3 regions of the Streptomyces sp. 3211.6 genome follow, and region 1 is predicted to be linked to each of the others. Evidence: riboswitches for the same ligand, from Rfam matches in the RefSeq annotation. Region 1 holds a riboswitch; each other region holds the start of a gene.
What was found. Region 1 has a riboswitch for cobalamin ahead of BX286_RS25595 (energy-coupling factor ABC transporter permease). Riboswitches for the same ligand answer to the same signal wherever they lie in the genome.

Region 1 (5,409 bases):
TCGTGCCCGGCGCGGACGAGGACGGCGTGGTGCGCTTCCTGCTGGCCGCGGGCGCGATCGGCATGCTCTTCAAGGAGAACGCCTCGATCTCCGGCGCCGAGGTCGGCTGCCAGGGCGAGGTCGGCTCCGCCTGCTCCATGGCGGCGGGCGCCCTGGCCGAGGTGCTGGGCGGCTCCCCGGAGCAGGTGGAGAACGCCGCCGAGATCGGCATGGAGCACAACCTGGGCCTGACCTGCGACCCGGTCGGCGGCCTGGTGCAGATCCCGTGCATCGAGCGCAACGGCATGGCGGCGGTCAAGGCCGTCACGGCGGCCCGGATGGCGATGCGCGGCGACGGCAGCCACAAGGTCTCCCTGGACAAGGTCATCAAGACCATGAAGGAGACCGGCGCCGACATGAAGGTCAAGTACAAGGAGACCGCGCGCGGCGGTCTCGCGGTCAACGTCATCGAGTGCTGACCGCTCGGCGCAGCGTGACGAGGTGAGCAGGGGCCCGGCGCGGGTGCGCCGGGCCCCTGCGCGCGTCCGGGGAAGAGGGGTCCCACGGCCCGCCCGGGTCGGGACCTTCGGCCCCCGGGCGGCGGGCGGTACGTGCACTAGCGTGCTTCGGGGGGCGCTGTTACCCCGCGAAGAGAGGCAGCCGCCATGGCCATCACCGAACACCGTGTCCTGCCGCTGCGGCTGGAGGCCGCACCGCTGCCGGTCCCCCTGGAGGGCGTCTTCGTCTACCGCACGGACCGGCCCTACGAGGTCGCCGTGGAGTTCCAGGGCGCCGGCGTCCGGATCGCCCGCTGGGTGTTCTCGCGGGAGCTGCTGATCGACGGGCAGACCTGCGCCACCGGGGAGGGCGACATACAGGTGTGGCCGCGGTGGACGGGCACCGAGCCCCGCGTCCTGCTGGCCCTGAGCAACGGCGAGCGGGGCTGCGTGGTCTCCGTGCGGGCCAAGGACCTGCGCGGGCTGTGCCGGCGGATGACCGAGCTGGTCCCACGGGGGCAGGAGCAGCGCCACTACGACCTGGACGCCGAGCTGAGCGCACTGCTGACCTTCTGAGCCGGCGGGCCGCCCCGTGCAACCACGGGGCCCCCGGGAATGTCATACCGGATGACAGTCATTCCCCGTCTCAGAGGATCGGGGGGACGCCATGCGTCACCACCCGCACCGCCGCCGGTTCGTGGCCCTGGCCACAGGTGCCCTGCTGACCGCAGGGCTCGCGCTCGCCGCACCGGCCTCGGCGGCCGCACCGGCCGCCGTCCGCTCCACGACCCCGCTCGTCGTCAACGCCCGCTGGGGCGGTCACTGCACGTACGACCGGATCGTGATCGACCTCCAGGGCTCCGTGCCCTCCTTCACCGTCACTCCCGTCTCCCAGCTGGTCTACGACGGCTCCGGCAAGCCGGTCCCGCTGCCGGGGAAGTACTTCCTGGAGATCCGCCTGCACCCGGCCGCCGGCCACGACGACGCGGGCAACAACGTCTACCAGGGCCCCAAGCTCCAGCAGATCAGCCTCAGCAAGCTCAAGGGCCTGGCCCTGACCGGTGACTTCGAGGGGTACGTGACCTTCGGGGCCGCCTTCGACACCCCGCCCGCCTACAGCACCTCCGTCCTGCACGCGCCCGAGCGGCTCGTGGTGGACATCGCCCATCCGAACACCTGCTGACGCCGGACGCCGGACACCCTCAGCGGTGTTCGGGGTTCGGGAAGTCGAAACGGCAGCCGGCGTCCCACTCGGAGCGCTGGTTGCCGTGGGCGGGGACGCCCCCGGCGCGCTTGAGGAGCGCCGCGAGGTGCATCAGGTTCCAGGACATGAACGTCGTGTTGCGGTTGGTGAAGTCGTTCTCGGGGCCGCCGGAGCCCGGGTCGAGGTACGAGGGGCCGGGGCCGGCCTCGCCGATCCAGCCCGCGTCCGCCTGCGGCGGGATGGCGTAGCCCAGGTGCTGGAGGCTGTAGAGGACGTTCATGGCGCAGTGTTTGACGCCGTCCTCGTTGCCGGTGATCAGCGCGCCGCCGACCCGCCCGTAGTAGGCGTACTGGCCCCGGTCGTTCAGCAGCGAGGAGCAGGCGTAGAGCCGCTCGATGACCTGCTTCATGACCGAGCTGTTGTCGCCGAGCCAGATGGGGCCGCAGAGGACGAGGATGTCGGCGTCCATGATCTGGCTGTAGAGCACCGGCCACTGGTCGCTCTCCCAGCCGTGGTCGGTCATGTCCGGCCAGACGCCGGTGGCGATGTCGTGGTCGACGGCGCGGATCAGCGAGGTCCGCGCGCCGGCCGACTCCATGACGGCGCGGCTCCGCGAGATCAGCCCCTCGGTGTTGCTGGTCTCGGGCGAGCGCTTGAGGGTGCAGTTGAGGTAGACGGCGGACAGGTCGGAGTAGTCGTAGGCGGCCACGCCCCCACCCTGCGGGGCCGCCGCCGCCCGCGCCAGCGTTCGGCACCCTTCCGGGGGGCGAAGCGGAATTGAGCCATCCGATCGGCCGGATCGGTCCGGGTTGATACCGGTCCGTGCGGGCGACTAGGGTCAGCTGGCCTTGGTGTTCGGGAAACCGGTGGAAAACCGGTGCGGCCCTCGCCACTGTGATCGGGAAGTCCAGCTCCACCCCTCGCGGGAGCCACTGGGACCGTGCGGGAGACCGCAGGGACCCGGGAAGGCGGAGCCGGGGCGGCAGTACCCGTCAGCCAGGAGACCGGCCGGGGCGCGTACGTCCATCCACGAGGTGCTGGAGAGGTCTCCCGACTCATGCACATAGCCGAGGGGTTCCTGCCCCCGCTGCACGCGGCCGCCTGGGGCGCCGCGTCCGCCCCGTTCGTCGTCCACGGGGTCCGCGCGCTGACCCGCGAGGTCAAGTCCCACCCCGAGAGCACACTGCTCCTCGGCGCGTCCGGTGCATTCACTTTCGTCCTGTCCGCCCTGAAGATCCCCTCGGTGACGGGCAGTTGCTCGCACCCCACGGGGACCGGGCTCGGCGCCGTCCTCTTCCGGCCGCCCATCATGGCGGTGCTCGGCACGATCACCCTGCTGTTCCAGGCCCTGCTGCTGGCGCACGGCGGGCTCACCACCCTCGGCGCCAACGTCTTCTCGATGGCCATCGCCGGGCCCTGGGCCGGGTACGCGGTCTACAAGCTGCTGCGCAGGTCCGGCGCCCCGCTGATGGTCACCGTCTTCTTCGGCGCCTTCTTCGCCGACCTGGTCACCTACTGCGTGACCTCGGTCCAGCTGGCCCTCGCCTTCCCGGACCCGTCGAGCGGATTCCCGGGCTCCCTGGAGAAGTTCGCGGGCATCTTCGCCCTCACCCAGATCCCGCTCGCGGTCAGCGAGGGGCTGCTGACGGTGCTCGTGATGCGGCTGCTGATGCAGTCGAGCAAGTCGGACCTGGTCCGGCTCGGGGTCGCCAAGCTGACCGGAGCCAAGCGGACCGAGGGGGCGGCAGCCTGATGAGCCGGAACGCCAAGATCAACACCCTGCTGCTGCTCCTGGTGGCCGCACTGGCCGTGCTGCCGCTCGCGCTGGGGCTCGGCGAGGGCAAGGAGGAGCCCTTCGCGGGCGCCGACGCCCAGGCGGAGTCGGCCATCACCGAGCTGGAGCCGGACTACGAGCCCTGGTTCTCCCCGCTGTACGAGCCTCCGTCGGGCGAGGTGGAGTCCGCCCTGTTCGCCCTCCAGGCGGCCCTGGGCGCGGGCGTGCTCGCGTACTACTTCGGGGTCCGCAGGGGCCGCCGGCAGGGCGCGGCCCAGGCCCTGGCGCAGACGGCGGCCGGAGCCGGGGCGCAGGCCCCCGCCGAGCCCGCGCGGGAGCCGTAGCCGGTGCTGCCGATCGACGTCGCGGCGCACTCCAGCCGCTGGCGGGGCCGCCATCCGCTGGAGAAGGCCCTGCTCGGGTTCGGGCTGACCGTCACCGCGGTGTGCCTGCCCCCGTGGCCCGGCGGGCCGCTGGTGGCCGCAGCGACCCTGGCAGTGCTGCTGGGGCCCGCCGGGGTGTCCGGGCGCCGGCTGTGGCGGGCCTTCCGGGTCCCGCTGGGGTTCTGCGTCACCGGCGCGCTGCCGCTGCTTGTGTCGGTGGGCGGTCCCGACGGGCTCCTCGCGCCGGCCCCGGACGGGCCCCGGCACGCGCTGGACCTGCTGCTGCGCACCTCGGCCGCCTCGCTGGGAGTGCTGCTGTTCGCCTTCACCACGCCCGTCTCGGACGTGCTGCCGCGGCTGGTGCGGGCCGGGGTGCCCGCGCCGGTGGTGGACGTGGCCCTGGTCATGTACCGGATCGGCTTCCTGCTGCTGGACTCCCTCGCCCAGGTCCGCCGGGCCCAGGCGGCCCGGCTCGGGCAGGCCGGGCGGGCCGCCGCCTGGCGTTCGGTGGCCGGGCTCGCGGCGACCTCGTTCGTCCGGGCCTTCGACCGCGCCGCCCGGCTCCAGGAGGGGCTCGCGGGGCGGGGTTACGACGGCGCGCTGCGGGTGCTGGTCCCGCCGGCGCGGCTGTCCCGGCGGTTCCTGGCGGCCGCCGCCGCCCTCCTGGCCGCCCTGGTCGCGGGGACCCTCGTACTGAAGGAGCTGGGGCTGTGACCCCGTTGGTGGAACTGGCCGGCGCGGGATACGCGTACGAGGACGGCCCGGCCGTGCTGTCGGGCGTGGACTTCGCGATCGCCGAGGGGCGGGCGCTGGTGCTGCTGGGCCGCAACGGCAGCGGCAAGACCACGCTGATGCGGCTGCTGAGCGGGGGCCTGCGGCCCGCGTCGGGGGCGCTGCGGCTGGAGGGTACGCCGGTGTCCTACGACCGGCGGGGGCTGACGCGGCTGCGCACCACCGTCCAGCTGGTGGTGCAGGACCCCGACGACCAGCTGTTCGCGGCCTCGGTGGAGCAGGACGTGTCCTTCGGCCCGATGAACCTCGGGCTGGCGCAGGCCGAGGTCCGCGAGCGGGTGGACTCCGCGCTGGCCGCCCTCGACATCACCGCGCTGCGCGACCGGCCGACGCACCTGCTGTCGTACGGGCAGCGCAAGCGGGCGGCGATCGCGGGTGCGGTGGCGATGGCGCCGCGGGTGCTGATCCTGGACGAGCCGACGGCCGGGCTCGACCCGGACGGGCAGGAACGGCTGCTGGACGTCCTGGCCGGGCTGCGGGCGGCGGGGACCACGGTGGTGATGGCCACCCACGACGTGGACCTGGCGGTCCGGTGGGCGGACGACGCCGCTGTGCTGACGCCCTCCGGGGTGCGGGTGGGGCCTGCGGGGGATCTGCTGTCGGATCCGGAGCTGTTGGCGTCCGCGGGGCTGCGGGCTGCCTGGGCGCCGGTGGTGGGGGCGTTCCTGCGGGGCAGGGGGATGCTGGCGGACGGGGTTCCGGGGCCGCGGACGCCGGAGGAGCTGGGCGCGCTGGGCTGAGCGGGGTCGGGGGCGGGGCGGGGCCGGGGGCGGGGCGGGG
Region 2 (5,409 bases), 690 kb from region 1:
TACTCGTCCAGGTGCTGTTCGAGGCGGGCGATGTCGCCGTACGACTCGGCGCGCGCCATCGGCGGGACCAGGTGGTCGACCAGGGTGGCGTGCACCCGGCGCTTGGCCTGGGTGCCCTCGCCCGGGTCGTTGACCAGGAAGGGGTAGACGAGGGGGAGGTCGCCGAGGGCCGCGTCCGGGGAGCAGGAGGCGGACAGGCCCGCGTTCTTGCCGGGCAGCCATTCGAGGTTGCCGTGCTTGCCCAGGTGGATCATGGCGTCGGCGCCGAAGCCGCCGTCGGCGGCCGATGCCTGGATCCAGCGGTAGGCGGCCAGGTAGTGGTGCGAGGGCGGCAGGTCCGGGTCGTGGTAGATCGCGATCGGGTTCTCGCCGAAGCCGCGCGGCGGCTGGATGAGGATGAGGAGGTTCCCACGGCGCAGGGCGGCGAGGACGATGTCGCCGTCCGGGTTCGAGGAGCGGTCCACGAACATGTTGCCGGGGGCTTCGCCCCAGTGCTCCTCGACGCTCTCGCGGAGGTCCGCGGGCAGCTCGGCGAACCAGCGCTTGTAGTCGGCCGCCGGGATGCGGACCGGGTTGCGGGCCAGCTGCTCCTCGGTGAGCCAGTCCTGGTCGTGGCCGCCGGCCTCGATCAGGGCGCGGATCAGCTCGTCGCCGTCGCCGGAGACCAGGCCCGGGATGTCGGCGGCGGGGCCGAAGTCGTAACCGGCCGAGATGAGGGTGCGCAGGAGTTCCACCGCGCTGGCCGGGGTGTCCAGGCCGACCGCGTTGCCGATGCGGGAGTGCTTGGTGGGGTACGCGGAGAGGACCAGCGCGATCTTCTTGTCGGCGGCGGCGATGTGCCGCAGGCGGGCGTGGCGGACGGCGATGCCGGCCACGCGGGCGGCGCGTTCGGCGTCGGCGACGTAGGCGGGCAGGCCGTCCTCGTCGATCTCCTTGAAGGAGAACGGGACGGTGATCAGCCGGCCGTCGAACTCGGGCACGGCGACCTGGGTGGCGGCGTCGAGCGGGGACAGGCCCTCGTCGTTCTCCTCCCAGTTGCCGCGCGAGCCCGTCAGGCACAGGGCCTGGAGGATCGGCACGCCGAGACCGGCCAGGGCGCCCGCGTCCCACGACTCGTCGTCCCCGCCCGCCGAGGCGGTGGCGGGGCGGGTGCCGCCGGCGGCGAGGACGGTGGTGATGACCGCGTCCGCGCCGGACAGGGCCTGGAGGAGTTCCGGCTCGGGCGTGCGCAGGGAGGAGACGTACAGGGGGAGCGGGCGGCCGCCCTTGGCCTCGATGGCGTCGCACAGGGCGTGGACGAAGGCGATGTTGCCGCTCATCTGGTGGGCGCGGTAGTAGAGCACCGCGACCTGGGGGCCGGTCGCCTCCGTGGCGGGGCGCTCCAGGGGGCCCCAGGTGGGGGAGGCGGCCGGGGGCTCGAAGCCGTGGCCGGTGAGCAGGACCGTGTCGGAGAGGAAGCGGGCCAGCTGGCCGAGGTTGGCCGGGCCGCCGTGCGCGAGGTAGCCGTGCGCCTCGGCGGCGATGCCGATCGGGACCGTGGAGGCCTCCATCAGCTGGGCGTCCGGGGCCTGTTCGCCGGTCAGGACCACCACGGGGCGGGTCTGGCCGGGGGCGAGGAGCACGTCGAGGCCCTCCTGCCAGGCGCGCAGGCCGCCGAGGAGGCGTACGACGACCAGCTCGGCGCCGTCGAGGAGGCCGGGGAGGTCGTCGAGGGGGAGGCGGGAGGGGTTCGCGAACCGGTACGGCACGGGGCCGCCGGCGGTGTTCGCGGCGCGGGCGCTGAGCAGATCGGTGTCGGACGTCGACAGCAGCAGGATCATGCGGCGGCAGGCCTTCCTCGGGGTTTCCGCGCCCCGGGCAGTGAGGACAGCGGGAGTTCCTGACTCACCCGGCGGATCGCTCCGCGGGGCTCACAGTGGCGGGACCGCGCCGGAATCGCACCGGGCTTCCTCCCATGTCGCCGTCCTCGGCGATGACGGGCCGAGTGGTCCGCCGGAAGGTCATCTTAGGTGGCCTTTTCCCTGGCCGGGAGGTGGGGTGGCCCGGTGGGGTGGGTCGGTCTCGCGGGCGGGTGGGGTGTGGTGGGGTGCGGTGCGGTGCGGTGCGGTGCGGTGCGGTGCGGTGTGCCGTGGGGGCTCTGCCCTCGGGGCTGCGCCGCAAACGCCGGGCGGGGGTGGGGGCCGCTGCGCGGAGCCGTCTCCCCGCCCCGCCCTTTCGCCGTCTCTCCGCCAGCTACCGCTGGGAGGTGCCCCCAGGGGCTCCGCCCCGGACCCCGCGTCTCGGACGCCGGCGAGGCCGGATTTCGCCCGGCGGGGTCCGGACGCTCACGGCGGATCCCCTGGTCGGGGTGGCGACGGACACAGGTCGGGGGTGGGGAATCGTGGGTATGCTCGCGGCCATGCCGCCCCAGCCACCTTCCGCCGCATCGCGGGACGAACCCGTCATACGTGACCGCGGTGACGCCTGTCCCGGCGCGTTGCGGCTGCACGCCGCCGACGACGGCTACCTCGCGCGCGTCCGGATCCCCGGCGGGCTGCTCACCACGCGGCAGGCCGTCGCCCTCGGAGACGCCGCCGACCGGTTCGGCGATGGGCACCTGGAGCTCACCTCCCGCGGCAACGTCCAGCTGCGCGGTCTCGCCGAAGGCTGCGGCGGCGGGCTCGCGGAGCTCCTGGACGGAGCCGGGCTGCTGCCCGCGCCCAGCCATGAGCGGGTGCGCAACATCGTGGCCACCCCGGTGGCCGGGCCCCAAGTCGTGGGCTGGGTCCGGGAACTCGACCGGCTGCTGTGCGCCAGCGCCCGGGCGGCGGAGCTGTCCGGCCGGTTCCTGTTCGCCCTCGACGACGGGCGGGGGGACGTGGCCGCCCTCGACCCCGATGTGACCGTGCTGGCACGCGGTCCCGAGGCCGCCCGCGGCCCGGGAAGTTCCACGGATCCGGACGGCGCGGCGGTCCCTGCGGGTCCTGTCGGTCCCAGGGGTTCCGATGGCCTCGACGGCCGTGGTGGCCTCGACAGCCTTGACGGATTCGGTGGCCGCGACGGCGGCGACGGCCGCGGTGGCCGCGGTGGCCGCGGTGGCCGCGTCGGGCTCAACAGCCCCGGTGGCCCTGACGGCCGCGGTGGCCGCGACAGGCTCAACGGCCCCCACGGCAGGCTCAATGGCCCCGAGGGCCATGGTGGCCTCGACGGATTCGATGGCTGCGAAGGCCGCGAAGGCCGCGAAGGCCGCGATGGCGGTGGCCGCGGTGGCTTCGATGGCCTCGACGGCCGTGGTGGCCTTGACGGTTTCGGTGGCTGCGAAGGCCTCAATAGCCGCGATGGCGGTGGCCTTGACGGCCGCGGTGGCCGCGACGGCCCCGGTGGCCCGAAGGGGGCCGGCGGATCTGGCGGTTCCGGGGCCGGGGCGGAGGCCGGGGTCGGTAGCGGCGGTGGGCGGCGGGCCCTCGTACGGCTCGGAGCCGGGCGTGGTGCCGTCGAGGTCGCGGCCGTCGATGCCGCACGGGCCGCTCTGTGTGCCGCAGAGTACTTCCTCGATGTCGTCGGTACCGCCGGGACCCGGGCCTGGCGGCTTGCCGAATTGCCCCCCGAACACGCCTTGGACGAGTGGGAGTTCGTTCGGCGCCTAGCCGACGCAGGGATCGCCGCCGGGCACGTGCCCGAGGTGGCCTGGCCGTACGCCGAGCCGCCCCGGCCCGGGCGCGTGGGCGCGGCCGGGCTGTGCGTGCTGCCCCCGCTCGGGCGGGTCGGCACCGCGCAGTGGCGGGTCCTGGCCGAGGCCGCCGACGGCGGCGACGGCGAGCTGCGCGTCACCCCGTGGCGCAGCCTCGTCCTCCCGCGCGCGGACGCCGACGGCGCCGCACGCATCGAGGCGGCCGGCCTCGTCGTCCGGCCCGAAAGCCCCTGGCGGGCCGTCACCGCCTGTACGGGCAAGCCCGGTTGCGTCAAGTCCCTCGCGGACGTACGCGCCGACGCGCGTGCCGTCGTAAGGGAACAGAAGGCCGCCGGGGAACTGCCCGTGCACTGGTCGGGCTGCGCCCGCCGGTGCGGGCATCCGCGCGGCACCGCCTGGGCGGACCTCGTCGCCACCCCCGACGGCTACGAACTCGACGGGCGGCCCGTCCCGCACGCAGACCTGGCGGCCGCCCTCACGGCCGCACGCACCACCCCCACCACAACCGAAGCCGCAGTGAAGAAATGAGCGAGTACACCGTGTTCGAGTACGAGAAGGACGGCGCCGCGATCTACCGCCAGTCCTTTGCCACGATCCGCGCCGAGGCGGACCTCTCCGGGCTGCCCGCCTCGGTCGCCCAGGTCGCGGTGCGCATGATTCACGCCTGCGGCATGACCGACCTCCCCCAGGACCTCGGCTACACCCCCGAGGTCGTCCTGCGCGCCCGCGCCGCGCTGCACGCCGGCGCGCCGGTCCTGTGCGACGTGCAGATGGTCGCCAGCGGCGTCACCCGCAAGCGGCTGCCCGCCGGCAACGAGGTGATCTGCACCCTCTCCGACCCGGCCGTGCCCGCGCTCGCCGCGAAGATGGGCACCACCCGCAGCGCCGCAGCCCTCGAAGTCTGGCGCGACCGGGGCCTGTTGGAGAACTCCGTCATCGTCGTCGGCAACGCCCCGACCGCGCTGTTCCGGCTGCTGGAGATGATCGAGGAGGGCGCCCCGCGCCCCGCCGCCGTCATCGGCGTGCCCGTGGGCTTCATCGGCGCCGCCGAGTCCAAGGACGCCCTCGCCGCCCACCCCTCGGGCCTCGACCACCTGATCGTGCGCGGCCGGCGCGGCGGCAGCGCCATCGCGGCCGCCGCGGTCAACGCGATCGCGAGCGAGGAAGAATGAGCGGCACGGACCACAACACGGCGAAGGGCAAGCTGTACGGGGTCGGGCTCGGGCCCGGCGACCCGTCGTTGATGACCCTGCGGGCCGTCGAGGTGATAGCGCAAGCGGACGTCGTCGCCTACCACAGCGCCCGCCACGGCCGTTCCATCGCCCGCTCGATCGCCGCGAAGCACCTGCGCGCCGACCACGTCGAGGAGCCGCTGGTCTACCCGGTCACCACCGAGACCACCGACCACCCCGGCGGCTACCAGGGCGCGATGGAGGAGTTCTACGAGGCCTCCGCCGCCCGCCTGGCCGCGCACCTGGACGCCGGCCGGACCGTCGCCGTGCTCGCGGAGGGCGACCCGCTCTTCTACGGCTCGTACATGCACATGCACAAGCGGCTCGCCGACCGCTACGAGGCGGAGGTCGTCCCCGGCGTCACCTCGGTGAGCGCCGCCGCCGCCCGCCTCGGCACCCCGCTGGTCGAGGGCGAAGAGGTGCTGACGATCCTGCCCGGCACCCTGCCCGAGGAGGAGCTCACCGCCCGCCTCGCCGCCACCGATTCGGCCGTCGTCATGAAGCTCG
Region 3 (5,409 bases), 230 kb from region 1:
CCGGGTCGGCCGCTTCATGCTCCAGGACACCCTGGGCAACGTGCACAAGTCCTTCAAGGACGTCAGCTGGAAGCCCGGTGTCTGGCTGGCCAGCGCGGTCGTCGTCGGCGGCTGGGGCTACTTCCTGTGGGTCGGCGTCAAGGACCCGCTGGGCGGCATCAACCAGCTCTTCCCGCTGTTCGGCATCGCGAACCAGCTCCTCGCGGCGGTCGCCCTCGCCGTGTGCACCACCCTGCTGGTGAAGTCGGGCCGGCTCAAGTGGGCCTGGGTCACGGCCGTCCCGCTGGCATGGGACGTGGCCGTCACCCTCACCGCGAGCTACCAGAAGATCTTCTCGGACGACGTGAAGATCGGCTTCTTCGCCCAGCGCGACAAGTACCAGACGGGCATCGACTCCGGGAAGCTGCTGCCGCCCGCCAAGACCATGGACGAGATGCACACCGTGGTCACCAACGCCACGGTCGACGGGGTCCTCTCGGCCCTCTTCGCGGCGCTGATCATCATCGTCCTGCTGGACGCGGCCCGCACCTGCTTCAAGGCCGTCTCCGACCCCGGGTCGGTCCGCCTGAGCGAGGTCCCGTGGACCGAGTCGAAGATCATCGCACCGGCGGGGCTCATCGCCACGGCCGAGGAGAAGGCCCAGCTCGCCGCAGCCGGCCTCGACGGGGGCGGCGGCCGCGTGAAGGACCCGGTCGCATGAGCGGCGCGGTCCGGGCGGCGCTGGCGAAGGCCCGGTACTTCGTACGGGAGTTCTCCGGCGAGGCCGCGTACGACCGCTACGTCGCCCACGCCCGCTCCCACGACCCCGAGGCCGAGGTCATGACCCGCCGCGCCTTCGAACGGGCGCGGACGGACTCCCGCGAGGCGGACCCGCGGGAGGGCTTCCGCTGCTGCTGAGCGGTTACCGAGGGGCCCCGCCGGTTATCCGGCGGGGCCCCTCGTGCGTATGCGGGGTCAGCGCACCCAGTCCTTGAGGGGCTCGGTCTGGAGCGTGATGCCAACGGGGTCCGGCAGCTCGATCTCCTTGCCGTACGCCACGACGTGGACGCTCTCGTATCGCTGCCCGTTGGGCTGGCTGTAGACGGAGACCTCGCACTTGGCCCGGTCGATCAGCAGGTATACGGGGATGCCGGTCTCCGCGTAGGCGCGGGGCTTCTCGACATGGTCCCGTCGACGGGTGTCGGAGTCCCACGAGGTTACCTCGACGGCCATGAGGATCGGATCCGGCTCGACCCAGTCGCCTTGTCCGACGAACGCGTCCTCGTGCGCCAGGACCCCGTCCGGAATGGCGCGGCCCTCCCGGTACTGTTCCGCCTTGATCCCCTGCCCCGGATGCAGGAACAACTCGGGCCGGGACTGCATGCAGATCTTGAGCAGCCACTGGATGATCCGCCCGTGGTCCCCGTCTGGCATGGCCTTGCTCCTGATGACCCCGTCGATGAACTCCAGCCGTGTCCCCGCCCTCTCACGGGCCGCTATGCGCGCCACGGCTTCAAAATCCTCAGTCAGCATGTGGGGTTGGTCTGTCATCACGGTCATGCCTCGCTCGTCTTCCTCGACGGTGCTGTCTCCGACGATAGCGCCGACCACCGACACCCGTCCGGCACACTCGGCGGCATGGACTTCGACATCAGGACGGCAAGGGAAGACGAGTACGCGCGGCTCGGGGAGATCACCGGGCAGGCCTACACCGGGGACGGGCTGCTCGACCTCAACGACGACGACCACTACCTGAACGTGCTCCGCGACGTCGCCGGGCGGGCCGCCGACGGGGAGGTGCTCGTCGCCGTCCGCGACGGGGTGCTCCTCGGCGGGGTGACCTTCGCCCCGCCCGGGAGCCGGCTCGCGGACATCGCCGGGCCACACGAGGCCGAGTTCCGGATGCTCGCGGTGACCGCCGAGGCGCGCGGGCAGGGCGTCGGGGAGGCGCTCGTACGGGCCTGTGCCGAACGGGCCCGCGCCCTGGAGGGGGTCACCGCACTGGTGCTGTCCACCCAGCCGGCCATGCGCGGGGCCCAGCGGATCTACGAGCGGCTCGGCTTCGTCCGCACGCCCGAACTGGACTGGTCGCCCATCCCGCAACTGACGCTGCTCACGTACCGACTGGAGCTGTGACGCCACGCTCCGCATGCAGCCGACACAACATGTGGGGGCTACCGCATCGGGTCGCCCCCACATGTATGCTCATGGCTGCTGCCGCCGCAGGGGAATCCGGTGGGAATCCGGAACTGTCCCGCAACGGTGTGACGTACGCCCACCGGCGTGTCCGCGAGTCCGAAGACCTGCCGGCAGTACCCCCGGATCGACCGACCCGGGGTGTCGATTCGTCCGGGCCTCGCGGTTGGGCCGGTGGACGCCATGCGGTGCTGCCCTGACGGGCCCCTGCCCGCGTGCGCCCGCTCGCGCCCCGCTCCGCCGATGACCGGGCCGAGTGAGGGAGAGCTCCCCCGTGACCATCGCGCCCGCCGCACCGCGCGCCGAGTCCGACCACCCCGAAGCAGAAGGTCCCGGGGCCGCCCTGCTGCGGATCCTCACCGAGCTCACGGCCGACCTCCCCGACACCGACCCCGGCCGGGTCGCCGCCGCCGCCCTGCGCGGCCGCAGCTCCGCCGCCGACGAGGCCGAGCTGCGCGGGCTGGCCACCGAGGCCGCCGCCGGCCTGATCTCCGAGGACCCGGCCTACTCCCGCCTCGCCGCCCGCCTGCTCACGCTGGCCGTCGCCGACGAGGCCGCCGGCCAGGGCTCGACCTCCTTCGCCGAGTCCGTCGCCGTCGGCCACCGCGAGGGCCTGATCGCCGACCGCACCGCCGAGTTCGTCGCCACCCACGCCGCCCGCCTGAACGCCCTCGTCGAGCACGCCCTCGCGGAGGGCGCCGACGACCGCTTCGGCTTCTTCGGCCTGCGCACCCTGCACAGCCGCTACCTGCTGCGCCACCCGCACACCCGTCAGGTGATCGAGACCCCGCAGTACTTCATGCTGCGCGTGGCCTGCGGCCTGGCGGAGGACGAGAGCGTCCGCGCCGTCGAGGAAGTGGCCTCGCTGTACCGGCTGATGAGCCGCCTCGACTACCTGCCGTCCTCCCCCACCCTGTTCAACTCGGGCACGCGGCACCCGCAGATGTCCTCCTGCTACCTCCTCGACTCCCCGCTGGACGAGCTGGACTCCATCTACGACCGCTACCACCAGGTCGCCCGCCTCTCCAAGCACGCCGGCGGCATCGGCCTGTCCTACTCGCGCATCCGCGCCCGCGGTTCGCTGATCCGCGGCACCAACGGCCACTCCAACGGCATCGTCCCGTTCCTGAAGACCCTCGACGCCTCCGTCGCCGCCGTGAACCAGGGCGGCCGCCGCAAGGGCGCCGCCGCCGTCTACCTGGAGACCTGGCACGCGGACATCGAGGAGTTCCTGGAGCTCCGCGACAACACCGGCGAGGACCAGCGCCGCACCCACAACCTGAACCTCGCCCACTGGATCCCGGACGAGTTCATGCGCCGCGTGAACGCCGACGCCGAGTGGTCGCTGTTCTCCCCCGCCGACGTCCCCGAACTGGTGGACCTCTACGGCGAGGAGTTCGACGCCGCCTACACCAAGGCCGAGGCCTCCGGGCTCGCCAAGAAGACCATGCCGGCCCGTGACCTGTACGGCCGCATGATGCGCACCCTCGCGCAGACCGGCCAGGGCTGGATGACGTTCAAGGACGCCTCCAACCGGACCGCGAACCAGACCGCGCTCCCGGGCACGGTGGTCCACTCCTCCAACCTCTGCACCGAGATCATCGAGGTCACCAACGACGGCGAGACCGCCGTCTGCAACCTCGGCTCCGTCAACCTCGGCGCCTTCGTCGCCGACGGCGCGATGGACTGGGAGCGACTGGACGAGACCGTCCGCACGGCCGTGACCTTCCTCGACCGCGTGGTGGACATCAACTTCTACCCGACCGAGCAGGCCGGCCGCTCCAACGCCAAGTGGCGTCCGGTGGGCCTGGGCGCGATGGGCCTCCAGGACGTCTTCTTCAAGCTGCGCCTGCCCTTCGACTCCGCCGAGGCGAAGGCGCTGTCCACGCAGATCTCCGAGCGCATCATGCTCGCCGCGTACGAGGCCTCGTGCGACCTCGCCGAGCGCAGCGGACCGCTCCCGGCCTGGGCCGAGACCCGTACCGCCCAGGGCGTCCTGCACCCCGACCACTACGAGACCGAGCGCCACTGGCCCGAGCGCTGGGACGCCCTGCGCGCCCGCATCGCGAAGTCCGGCATGCGCAACTCGCTGCTCCTGGCGATCGCCCCGACGGCGACGATCGCCTCGATCGCGGGCGTGTACGAGTGCATCGAGCCGCAGGTCTCCAACCTCTTCAAGCGCGAGACCCTCAGCGGTGAGTTCCTGCAGGTCAACGCCTACCTGGTGGAGGACCTGAAGAAGCTGGGCGTCTGGGACGCGCAGACCCGCGAGGCGCTGCGCGACTCCTCCGGCTCCGTCCAGGGCTTCGGCTGGATCCCGGCGGAGGTCCGCGAGCTGTACCGCACGGCGTGGGAGATCCCGCAGCGCGGCCTGATCGACATGGCGGCGGCCCGTACGCCGTACCTGGACCAGAGCCAGTCGCTGAACCTGTTCCTGGAGACGCCCACCATCGGCAAGCTCAGCTCGATGTACGCGTACGCCTGGAAGCAGGGCCTGAAGACCACGTACTACCTGCGCTCGCGCCCGGCGACGAAGATCGCCCGCGCGGCCTCCGGCACCGCCGTCCCGGCCGCCGCCACCCCCACCCAGCTGCCCCAGGCGATGGACGCCGAGGCGCTGGCCTGCTCCCTTGAGAACCCCGAGTCCTGCGAGGCCTGCCAGTAATGAGCTCCACCGAGAAGAAGAACCTCCTCGACCCGGGATTCGAGCTCACGCTCCGCCCGATGCGCTACCCGGACTTCTACGAGCGCTACCGGGACGCGATCAAGAACACCTGGACGGTGGAGGAGGTCGACCTCCACTCCGACGTCGCCGACCTGGCGAAGCTGACGCCGGCCGAGCAGCACATGATCGGCCGTCTGGTGGCGTTCTTCGCGACGGGCGACTCGATCGTGGCGAACAACCTGGTCCTGACGCTGTACAAGCACATCAACTCCCCGGAGGCGCGCCTGTACCTGTCGCGCCAGCTGTTCGAGGAGGCCGTGCACGTCCAGTTCTACCTGACGCTGCTCGACACCTACCTGCCCGACCCGGACGACCGCGCGGCCGCTTTCGCGGCCGTGGAGAACATCCCGTCGATCCGCGAGAAGGCGCAGTTCTGCTTCAAGTGGATGGACTCGGTCGAGAAGATCGACCAGCTGGAGACGGCCGCCGACCGCCGCCGCTTCCTGCTGAACCTGATCTGCTTCGCCGCGTGCATCGAGGGCCTGTTCTTCTACGGTGCCTTCGCGTAC

Region 2: it holds a riboswitch for cobalamin, as region 1 does, so the genes downstream of both, cobN (cobaltochelatase subunit CobN) here and BX286_RS25595 (energy-coupling factor ABC transporter permease) in region 1, are expected to answer to the same signal.
Region 3: it holds a riboswitch for cobalamin, as region 1 does, so the genes downstream of both, BX286_RS24540 (ribonucleoside-diphosphate reductase subunit alpha) here and BX286_RS25595 (energy-coupling factor ABC transporter permease) in region 1, are expected to answer to the same signal.

Annotation. Positions count from the first base shown of each region.
Region 1 is NZ_RBXC01000001.1:5,504,417-5,509,825, reverse strand. Features, by position in the region: gene BX286_RS25615 (L-serine ammonia-lyase) at 1-458, shown strand, start outside; gene BX286_RS25610 (SsgA family sporulation/cell division regulator) at 645-1,052, shown strand; gene BX286_RS25605 (hypothetical protein) at 1,144-1,659, shown strand; gene BX286_RS25600 (flavodoxin family protein) at 1,679-2,389, opposite strand; cobalamin riboswitch at 2,513-2,708, shown strand; gene BX286_RS25595 (energy-coupling factor ABC transporter permease) at 2,738-3,433, shown strand; gene BX286_RS25590 (energy-coupling factor ABC transporter substrate-binding protein) at 3,433-3,798, shown strand; gene cbiQ (cobalt ECF transporter T component CbiQ) at 3,802-4,551, shown strand; gene BX286_RS25580 (ATP-binding cassette domain-containing protein) at 4,548-5,369, shown strand.
Region 2 is NZ_RBXC01000001.1:6,190,478-6,195,886, forward strand. Features, by position in the region: gene cobN (cobaltochelatase subunit CobN) at 1-1,820, opposite strand, end outside; cobalamin riboswitch at 1,853-2,010, opposite strand; partial or broken gene BX286_RS37910 (cobalamin biosynthesis protein CobG) at 2,387-2,900, shown strand; gene BX286_RS38095 (hypothetical protein) at 2,885-4,198, shown strand; gene BX286_RS28520 (precorrin-8X methylmutase) at 4,195-4,842, shown strand; gene BX286_RS28525 (precorrin-2 C(20)-methyltransferase) at 4,839-5,409, shown strand, end outside.
Region 3 is NZ_RBXC01000001.1:5,270,994-5,276,402, reverse strand. Features, by position in the region: gene BX286_RS24560 (carbon starvation CstA family protein) at 1-700, shown strand, start outside; gene BX286_RS24555 (YbdD/YjiX family protein) at 697-897, shown strand; gene BX286_RS24550 (Uma2 family endonuclease) at 955-1,539, opposite strand; gene BX286_RS24545 (GNAT family N-acetyltransferase) at 1,618-2,115, shown strand; cobalamin riboswitch at 2,171-2,305, shown strand; gene BX286_RS24540 (ribonucleoside-diphosphate reductase subunit alpha) at 2,450-4,840, shown strand; gene BX286_RS24535 (ribonucleotide-diphosphate reductase subunit beta) at 4,840-5,409, shown strand, end outside.